2 regions of the Streptomyces sp. NPDC055254 genome follow, and region 2 is predicted to be linked to the other one. Evidence: riboswitches for the same ligand, from Rfam matches in the RefSeq annotation. Region 2 holds a riboswitch; the other holds the start of a gene.
What was found. Region 2 has a riboswitch for S-adenosylmethionine ahead of ACWFQ8_RS11130 (aminotransferase class V-fold PLP-dependent enzyme). Riboswitches for the same ligand answer to the same signal wherever they lie in the genome.
Positions count from the first base shown of each region.

Region 1: another riboswitch for S-adenosylmethionine. It lies ahead of thrC (threonine synthase); the one in region 2 lies ahead of ACWFQ8_RS11130 (aminotransferase class V-fold PLP-dependent enzyme).

Region 1 covers NZ_JBSGQV010000012.1:131,585-136,291, forward strand. Annotated here, with positions in the region: gene ACWFQ8_RS15295 (MoaD/ThiS family protein) at 1-194, opposite strand, end outside; gene thrC (threonine synthase) at 230-1,534, opposite strand; SAM riboswitch class I at 1,552-1,706, opposite strand; gene ACWFQ8_RS15305 (glucosyl-3-phosphoglycerate synthase) at 1,891-2,841, shown strand; gene ACWFQ8_RS15310 (alpha,alpha-trehalose-phosphate synthase (UDP-forming)) at 2,937-4,409, shown strand.
Region 2 covers NZ_JBSGQV010000008.1:52,528-57,234, reverse strand. Annotated here, with positions in the region: gene ACWFQ8_RS11140 (rhomboid family intramembrane serine protease) at 1-75, shown strand, start outside; gene ACWFQ8_RS11135 (Lrp/AsnC ligand binding domain-containing protein) at 72-353, shown strand; gene ACWFQ8_RS11130 (aminotransferase class V-fold PLP-dependent enzyme) at 408-1,844, opposite strand; SAM riboswitch class IV at 2,062-2,178, opposite strand; gene trpD (anthranilate phosphoribosyltransferase) at 2,269-3,333, opposite strand; gene qcrB (cytochrome bc1 complex cytochrome b subunit) at 3,503-4,707, opposite strand, start outside.

The DNA of each region.
Region 1 (4,707 bases), on a different contig from region 2:
TCGTCGTCGTTGACGTAGACGTTCACGAAGCGGCGCAGCTTGCCCTGGTCGTCCAGGACGCGCGCGGCGATGCCCGGGTGGCTCTGCTCCAGGGACTGGATGACCTCCGCCAGCGTGGCGCCCTCGGCGGGGACCTCGGCCCGGCCGCCGGTGTAGGTGCGCAGGATGGTGGGGATGCGGACGTTGACGCTCATGGTGCTACTGCCTTTCCGGTGTGCGGGAGTGGTCGTCAGGCCAGGCCGGCGGCGCGGAAGGCGTCCAGGCTCGGGCGGATGGTGGCGCTCTGCCCGCTGTCGGCGGCCACCGCCTCCAGGGTCTTGAGGCCGTCGCCGGTGTTCAGGACGACCGTCGTCAGCGTCGGGTCGAGCTGCCCGTTCTCGATGAGCTTCTTCGTCACGCCGACGGTCACGCCACCCGCGGTCTCGGCGAAGATGCCCTCGGTCTGGGCGAGGATCTTGATGGCCTCGACGACCTGCTCGTCGTTGACGTCCTCGACGAAGCCACCGGTCCGGCGCGCGATGTCCAGCACGTACGGGCCGTCCGCCGGGTTGCCGATGGCCAGCGACTTGGCGATGGTGTTCGGCTTCTGCGGGCGGACCACGTCGTGACCGGCCTTGAAGGCGGTCGATACCGGGGAGCAGCCCTCGGCCTGGGCACCGAAGATCTTGTACGGCTTGTCCTCGACGAGGCCGAGCTTGATCAGCTCCTGCAGACCCTTGTCGATCTTCGTCAGCTGCGAGCCGGACGCGATCGGGATGACGATCTGGTCGGGCAGCTGCCAGCCGAGCTGCTCGCAGATCTCGTACGCCAGGGTCTTGGAGCCCTCGCCGTAGTAGGGGCGCAGGTTGACGTTGACGAAGCCCCAGCCCTCGCCCAGCGGGTCGCCGATGAGCTCGGAGCAGAAGCGGTTGACGTCGTCGTAGTTGCCCTCGATACCGACCAGGTCGCCGCCGTACACACCGGCCATGACGACCTTGCCCTGCTCCAGGTCGTGCGGGATGAACACGCAGGACCGGAAGCCGGCGCGGGCGGCGGCCGCGCCGACGGCGCCGGCCAGGTTGCCCGTGGAGGAGCAGGACAGGGTGGTGAAGCCGAAGGCGCGGGCGGCCTCGACGGCGATGGCCACGACGCGGTCCTTGAAGGAGTGCGTCGGGTTGCCGGAGTCGTCCTTGACGTAGAGCTTGCCGGTGACGCCGAGCTCCTTGGCCAGGTTGGCCGCGTCCACCAGCTTGGTGAAGCCGGGGTTCAGGCTCGGCTTGGAGGCCACGTCCGCGGGGACGGGCAGCAGCGGCGCGTAACGCCAGATGTTGTTGGGTCCGGCCTCGATCGCCGCGCGCAGCGCCTCGGCGTCTTCGGGTGAACCAGTACCGGTCGGGAACTCGTAGGCGACTTCCAGCGGTCCGAAGCACTCGGCGCACGCGAAGACGGGACCGAGCGCGAAACGGGTACCGCATTCGCGACAGGAAAGGCCGGTGGCGGGTCCGAGGTCGACAGAAACCAGGTCGGCAGAGGTGGCGACAGTCTGTGCAGCCATGATGGCGAGGCCCTTTCTCCTCATCTTCCCCATGGCGCACTTCGCCATGAGACGGAATTGGCACCTTCCCTAGCCGGGGACCTCGCTGGCGTGCGTGACGCAATCGCGAGAACCGACTGGAGGGTTGCCGGGGCTTCAACGGGCCGTGTCCCTCTGCCCCTCTGGATGAGCGGTATGGCACCGGGCTGCGCGCTCTGTGGCGCTCCCGGGCGTTTGTGCGCGAGGACCCCCGACATGCGGCGGTGCTTCGCGTTGTTCAAGACTGTAACCGAAGGTCCGGGTGGTTGAGACAGCCGTCCGAACCGCGAGATGGATCATATTTCACCCCAAAGGGATCGACGCAGGGAGTGCTGAGAGTGCTGGAAGAGGTGGAGCGCTGGCTGGCCGACCGCTCCTGGTCCGCCGCCGACCGACCGCTCGACCAGCTGCTCGACCGGAAACGGGCGGCCGGCACGACGGTCAGCGTGGTGCTGCCCGCGCTCGACGAGGAGGCGACGGTCGGCGCCATCGTCGAGGTCATCCGGCGCGATCTGATCGAGGGCCTGCCGGTGCCGCTGGTGGACGAGCTGGTCGTGATCGACTCGGGCTCCGAGGACCGCACGGCGGAGGTCGCGGCGAAGGCCGGCGCCCGGGTCGTGCACCGCGACGCGCTCCTCCCGAGGATCCCCCCACTGCCCGGCAAGGGCGAGGTGCTGTGGCGCTCGCTGCTGGCCACCACCGGGGACGTGGTCTGCTTCGTCGACGCCGATCTGCGGGACTTCTCGGCCTCGTTCGTCTCCGGGATCGTGGGACCGCTGCTGACCGACCCCGGTGTGCAGTTCGTCAAGGCGATGTACGACCGCCCGCTGGGCGACGCCCCGGGCCAGGGCGGCCGGGTGACCGAGCTGGTGGCCCGCCCGCTGCTGAACCTGCACTGGCCGCGGCTGGCCGGCTTCGTGCAGCCGCTGGGCGGCGAGTACGCGGTGCGGCGCTCGCTGCTGGAGCGGCTGCCGTTCCCCGTCGGGTACGGGGTCGAGCTCGGCCTGCTGGTGGACGCGCTGCACACGGTCGGGCTGGACGCGCTGGCCCAGGTGGACGTGGGCGTACGGGTCCACCGCCATCAGGACGGGCAGGCGCTGGGCCGGATGGCCGCCGCGATCTACCGCACGGCGCAGTTGCGGCTCTCGCGCGGGCACCTCGTACGGCCGGAGCTGACGCAGTTCGAGCGGGGACCGGACGGGTTCGTTGCGCGGACGTACGCGGTGGACACAGAGGAGCGGCCGCCGATGCGGGAGATCCCGGAGTACGCCGTGCGCCGCGTGGCCTGAACCGGCTCCCTCGGCGCCCGGCGCGAGCCGGTCCGGGCCCCCGGCCGGCTCCGTCCACACGTTTGAGCGAGGGCGGTCGGGGCTAGGTTGGCGGCATGGCTTCTCAGGTACTCGTCGCAGCCAACCGCGGCCCGCTCTCCTACGCCCTCGCCCCCGACGGCACGCTCACCGCCCGGCGCGGCGGGGGCGGGCTCGTCTCGGGGCTCTCCGCCGCGCTCGCGGAGCAACCAGGCGCCCTGTGGATCTGCGCGGCCCTGTCGGAGGCGGACCGGGAGGCGGTTCGGCGGGGCGTCGCGGAGCCGGGTGTCCGGATGCTGGACATCGATCCCACGGTGTACGACGACGCCTACAACGGCATCGCGAACTCGGTGCTCTGGTTCACCCACCACCACCTGTACGACGTCCCGCGCGAGCCGGTCTTCGACGCGGAGTTCCGGCGCCGCTGGGACTCGTACGTGGCGTACAACCGGGCCTTCGCCGAGGCCCTCGCCGAGGAGGCGGCGCCGGGCGCGGCCGTCCTCGTGCAGGACTACCACCTGGCGCTGGCCCCGGGCGAGCTGCGCGCACTGCGGCCGGACCTGCGGATCGGGCACTTCACGCACACTCCGTGGGCGTCCCCGGAGTTCATGGGCATGCTGCCGGACGACATCCGGGAGCAACTGCTGTGGGGCATGCTCGGGGCGGACCGGCTCGGCTTCCACACCGAGCGGTGGGGCGTCAACTTCATCACGGGCGCGAGCACGGACTCCCCTACCGGCGTCGCGACGGGCAGCTTCGCCCACGGCGGCAACCCGACCTCGGTGACGCACCGCAGGATGCGCGCGGACGGCAGCGGGCTGGGGCCGGTGCGGGAGACGGCCGTGGAGGCGTACCCGCTCGGCGTCGACGCGGAGGAGCTGCGCGCGCTGGCGCACCGTCCGGAGGTGGACGAGAAGCTGGCGGAGCTTCGGGCGGAGGTCGCGGGCCGAAAGACCATCGTCCGGGTGGACCGGACGGAGCTGTCCAAGAACATCCTGCGCGGGCTGCTGGCGTACCGGGAACTGCTGACGACGCACCCCGAGTGGCGGGGCCGGGTCGTGCACCTGGCGTCGGCGTACCCCTCGCGGCAGGACTTGAAGGTCTACCGGGACTACACGGACGCGGTGGCCACGCTGGCGGCGGAGATCAACGCGGAGTTCGGCACGGAGGACTGGCAGCCGGTGCTGGTGTCGGTCAAGGACGACTTCGCGCGGTCGCTGGCGGCGTACCGGATGGCGGACGTGGCGCTGGTGAACCCGGTGCGGGACGGCATGAACCTGGTGGCGAAGGAGATCCCGGTGGTGTCGGAGGAGGGGTGCGTGCTGGTGCTGTCGACGGGGGCGGGGGCGTACGAGGAGCTCCGCGAGGACGCGCTGACGGTGAGCCCGTACGACGTGACGGAGACGGCCGAGGCGTTGCACGCGGCGCTGGCGATGCCGGAGGGGGAGCGGGCGGAGCGCACGAAGCGCCTCGCGGCCGCCGCGACGGCGCTCCCGCCGGCCCGCTGGTTCACGTCCCAACTGTCGGCCCTCCCCCCCGCGAAGCCCTGACCGCCCCCCTACGGCGCTCCGCCCCGACCCCCCACGCCTCCCCTCCCGAGGCCCCGCCTCCAACCCCACGGCTCCCCTCCCGGGGCCCCGCCCCCAACCCCACGGCGCTCCGCGCCCGCGCCTCAAACGCCGGCGGGGCTGGAATTGCCCTCCGGGCAATCCAGCCCTCGCCAGGCAGAGGACACCAGCCCCATCCACCCTCGCCGGCGCTTGGAGCGCGAAATCCGAAGCGGAGCGAATCCAGCCTCGCCGGCGTTTGAGGCGCGGGGTACGGGGCGGAGCGAATCCAGCCCCGCCG
Region 2 (4,707 bases):
GCGTGGGTGCGGTATCGCGGTGCGACTAGAGTGAGGCCACCAGCGACGGCCACCGAGGGAGACAGCCAGCCGTGATCACCGCGATCGTGCTCATCAAGACCAGCGTGGACCGCATCCCCGAGATCGCCGAGGCCATCGCCGCGCTGGACAGTGTCAGCGAGGTGTACTCCGTCACCGGTACGTACGACCTGATCGCGCTGGTCCGGGTGGCCCGCCACGAGAACCTGGCGGACATCATCCCGGGCAGCATCAGCAAGATCCCGGGCGTCGAGGCGACGGACACCCACGTGGCCTTCCGCACCTACTCCCAGCACGACCTGGAAGCCGCCTTCGCGATCGGCCTGGACGCCTAGACACCTCGGGCCGGGGTCCGGACCGGTTGGAGCGCACCGCCGCCTCGCCGCCTGTCAGACGGCCGGGACGCAGCGGCCCTCTTCCGTGCGGTACTGCCACTGCGCGCCGTCCGCGACGAGTTCCTTCACCGCGCGGACGAAGCGCTCGACGTGCTCGTCCGGGGTGCCCGCGCCGAAGCTGACGCGGATGGCGTTCAGCGAGCGCTCGCCCGGGGCCGCCTCCGGGGCGCCGCACTCCCCCGGCTCCTGCGGCTCGCTGCCCAGCAGGGTGCGGACCAGCGGGTGGGCGCAGAACAGGCCGTCGCGGACGCCGATCCCGTACTCGGCGGACAGGGCCGCCGCGAAGTGGGAGCTGTTCCAACCGTCGACCACGAAGGAGATGACGCCCACGCGCGGGGCGTCGTCCCCGAAGAGGGACAGCACCCGCACCTCGGGGACCTCCGCGAGGCCCTCGCGGACCGTGGCGACGAGGTGGCGCTCCCGGGCGACGAGGGCGTCGAAGCCCGCCTCGGTCAGAGCGCGGCAGGCGGAGGCGATCGAGTAGACGCCGATGACGTTCGGGGAGCCGGCCTCGTGGCGCGCGGCGGTGGTGTGCCACTCGACGTCCACACCGCCGTCCTCGCGCCGGGCCACCTTGCGGGAGGCGCCGCCTCCGGCGAGGTACGGCTCGGCCTCCTGGAGCCAGTCGGCGCGGCCGGCGAGGACGCCCGAGCCGAAGGGCGCGTACAGCTTGTGGCCGGAGAAGGCGACCCAGTCGACGTCCAGCTCCCGCACGGAGACGGGGTGGTGCGGGGCCAGCTGGGCGGCGTCCAGCACGATCCGCGCGCCGTGGGCGTGCGCGGCGGCGGCGAGCTCCTTGACCGGCCACAGCTCACCGGTGACGTTGGAGGCGCCGGTCACGCACACCAGCGCGGGACCGTACGGCTCGCGTTCGGCAAGGGCACGCTCCAGCGTGGCGACGGCCTCGGCGGGGGTGCGCGGGGCGTCGAGGTAGCTGACGCGGGCGTCCGACCAGGGCAGCAGCGAGGCGTGGTGCTCGGTCTCGAAGACGAAGACCTGGCAGTCGGCCGGCAGCACGGCGGCGAGCAGGTTGAGCGAGTCGGTGGTGGAGCGGGTGAAGACCACCTGGTCCGTGGGGCGGCAGTCGAGGAACTCGGCGACCGTGACGCGGCTCTGCTCGAAGAGGTCGGTGGAAAGCTGGGAGAGGTAGCCGGCGCCGCGGTGCACGCTGCCGTAGTAGGGGGCGTACGCGGCCACGTCGTCCCAGACCCGCTGCAGGGCGGGGGCGCTGGCCGCGTAGTCCAGGGCGGCGTAGGTGACCTCGCCGCCGGTGACGAGCGGGACGGTGACGTCCCGGCCGAGGACCGCCAGCGGTTCGGCACAGGCGGGGCCCTCGGCGGCGTTGCTCGCGCACTCGACGGGGGCGGTGACGCGGGCGGTGACAGCGGCGGCGGTGTCGGCGTTCGGGGCGGCGTTCAGGAATGCGGACATGGCGGAATCTCCCGGCAGGCAGGGGTGAATGGCTTCGGTGCGCCCGCACGCGGGTACGGCTCTGGGGCCGTCCGGGGTACGGGGAGTGCCCCGGAACTGAACGGGGCACACGGAAGCGGCCCTGGTCCGGGGGTTGAAGAAGGGGCGGAGTCGCCCTATCGCATTCGCTTGCTCACGGAAAAAGCTCCTCGGGAGACCAGGACCCCTGGTGTCGAGGGATCCGCGCTTGCCGTAGACCTCGCTGCCTACGGCCTGGTCATCACCCGGGGCACCCCGCCACGGAAGGAGGGTTGCCGGACAGCGAGCCGGGGCCTAAACGCTGTCACTCGTGACCTGGTCAGCATCCTGCCACATGATCCCGCCGACGCAAGGCCCCGGTCCGAATGGCGGACCGGGGCCTTGACTCAAAACCGTCGTACGAACATCAGGCGTTGCTGGCCGCCACCCACCGCTCCAGCGCCGCGCGGGCCGCGCCCGAGTCGATGGCCTCCGCCGCCCGGGTGATGCCCGCCGCGATCTGCTCCTCCAGCGTGCCCTCGCCCGGGTCCAGGGCCACCAGGGCCGCCGCCGAGTTCAGCAGCACCGCGTCGCGCACGGGACCGGTCTCGCCGGCCAGCAGGCGCCGGGCCACGTCCGCGTTGTACGAGGCGTCCGCGCCCCGCAGCTCCGCCACGTCGACGAGGTCGACGCCCACGTCACGGGGGTCGAAGGACTGCTCCACGACCCTGCCGTCGCGGACCCGCCAGACGCGCGAGGTGGCGGTCGTGGTGAGCTCGTCGAGACCGTCGTCGCCGCGGAAGACCAGCGCGGACGAGCCCCGCTCCGCGAGCACGCCGGCCACGATGGGGGCCACCCTGGCGTCGGCGACACCGGTCGCCTGGGCCCGTACCCGCGCCGGGTTGGTCAGCGGGCCCAGGAAGTTGAAGGTGGTCCGGATGCCCAGTTCCTTGCGGGCCCCGGCCACGTGGCGCAGCGCCGGGTGGAACTTCACCGCGAAGCAGAAGGTGATGCCGGCCTCCTCCGCGACCTCGGCGACCCGCGCCGGGGTGAGGTCGAGGTTGACGCCGAGCTTCTCCAGGACGTCCGAGGCCCCGCTCGCGGAGGACGCGGCCCGGTTGCCGTGCTTGACCACCTTGGCGCCCGTACCGGCCACCACGATCGCCGACATCGTCGAGATGTTGACCGTTTTGGCCCCGTCGCCGCCGGTGCCGACGATGTCCACCGTCCGGCCCGGCACCTCGATCAGGTTGGCGTGGTCGTACATGGTCTCGACGAGACCGTTGATCTCCGCGACGGTCTCGCCCTTGGCCCGCAGGGCGACCACGAAACCGGCGATCTGGGCGTCGGTGGCCTCCCCACGCATGATCTTGTCCATGGCCCAGGCGGTGTCCTCGGCACGCAGGTCCCGGCCGGCCAGCAGCGCGTCGAGAAGGCCCGGCCAGCCGCGGGCCGCCACGCTGTCGCCGCCTGCCGGGGTCACAACGTTCATGGTCCGCTCCTGCTGCTTGTGGGCCGCCCCCGTGTCCGCGCCCACGTCGAATGGGAAGGGCTCCAGCCTATCCAGCCCCGAGGGACGGCAAAGAGCCCCGTCCAGACCCTGGACGGGGCTCTTGCCGTGGCGACGCCAGGACTGACCGAAATCAGTCCCTCAAACGGGATCAGTGGTGGCCGTGGCCGCTCTGGATCTCCTTGTACTCCTCCACCGAGGGCTTCGGAATCTGGTTGTCCTCGGCGTAGAAGCCCTTGCTGAGCTTCGCCCGCAGCTTCTCCGTGAGCTTCACCTTGCGCTCGACGCCGTTCTCGTCGACCGTCGGACCGGCCTCGATCGGCCGGTACTGCTCGTGCTGGGTCAGCGTGTGCAGCTGGCCCTGCGGGAGCGGCTCGTGGATCTCGACGAACTCACCGTGCGGCAGGCGCTTGATGATGCCGGTCTCGCGACCGTGCAGCACCTTGTCCCGGTCCCGGCGCTGGAGGCCGAGGCAGATCCGCTTGGTGACGATGAAGGCGAGGACCGGTACGGCGAAGAAGCCGATGCGGACGAACCAGGTGATCGAGTTGATCGACAGGTGGAAGTACTGCGCGAACATGTCGTTTCCACCGCCGATCAGGAGCACGATGTACTCCGCGATCCAGGCGACACCGAAGGCCGTACGGGTCGGGACGTTGCGCGGGCGGTCCAGGATGTGGTGCTCGCGCTTGTCCCCGGTGACCCAGGACTCGATGAAGGGCCAGACGGCGATCGCGCCCAGCACCAGCGGGAAGAGCAGCAGCGGGATGAACACGCCCAGGACGAGCGTGTGGCCCCACAGGTTGATCTCCCAGCCGGGCATGGCACGGATCAGGCCCTCGGGCATACCCATGTACCAGTCGGGCTGCGCACCGGTGGACACGTGGTCCGGACGGTACGGGCCGAGCGCCCAGATCGGGTTGATCGAGGCGATCGCGGAGATGGCCGAGATGACACCGAAGACCAGGAAGAAGAAGCCTCCGGCCTTGGCCATGTAGACCGGCAGCAGCGGCATGCCGACGACGTTGTTGTTCGTCTTGCCCGGCCCGGGGAACTGGGTGTGCTTGTGGTAGAAGACCAGGATCAGGTGGGCCACGAGCAGGCCCATCATGATGCCGGGCAGCAGCAGGATGTGGATGGAGTAGAACCGCGCGACGAAGTCGCCGCCCGGGAACTCCCCGCCGAACAGGAAGAACGACAGGTACGTGCCGACGACCGGCACGGACAGGATCGCGCCCTGCATGAAGCGGACACCGGTGCCCGAGAGCAGGTCGTCCGGCAGCGAGTAACCGGTGAAACCGGTGAACATGCCGAGGACCAGCAGCAGGAAGCCGAAGATCCAGTTGACCTCGCGCG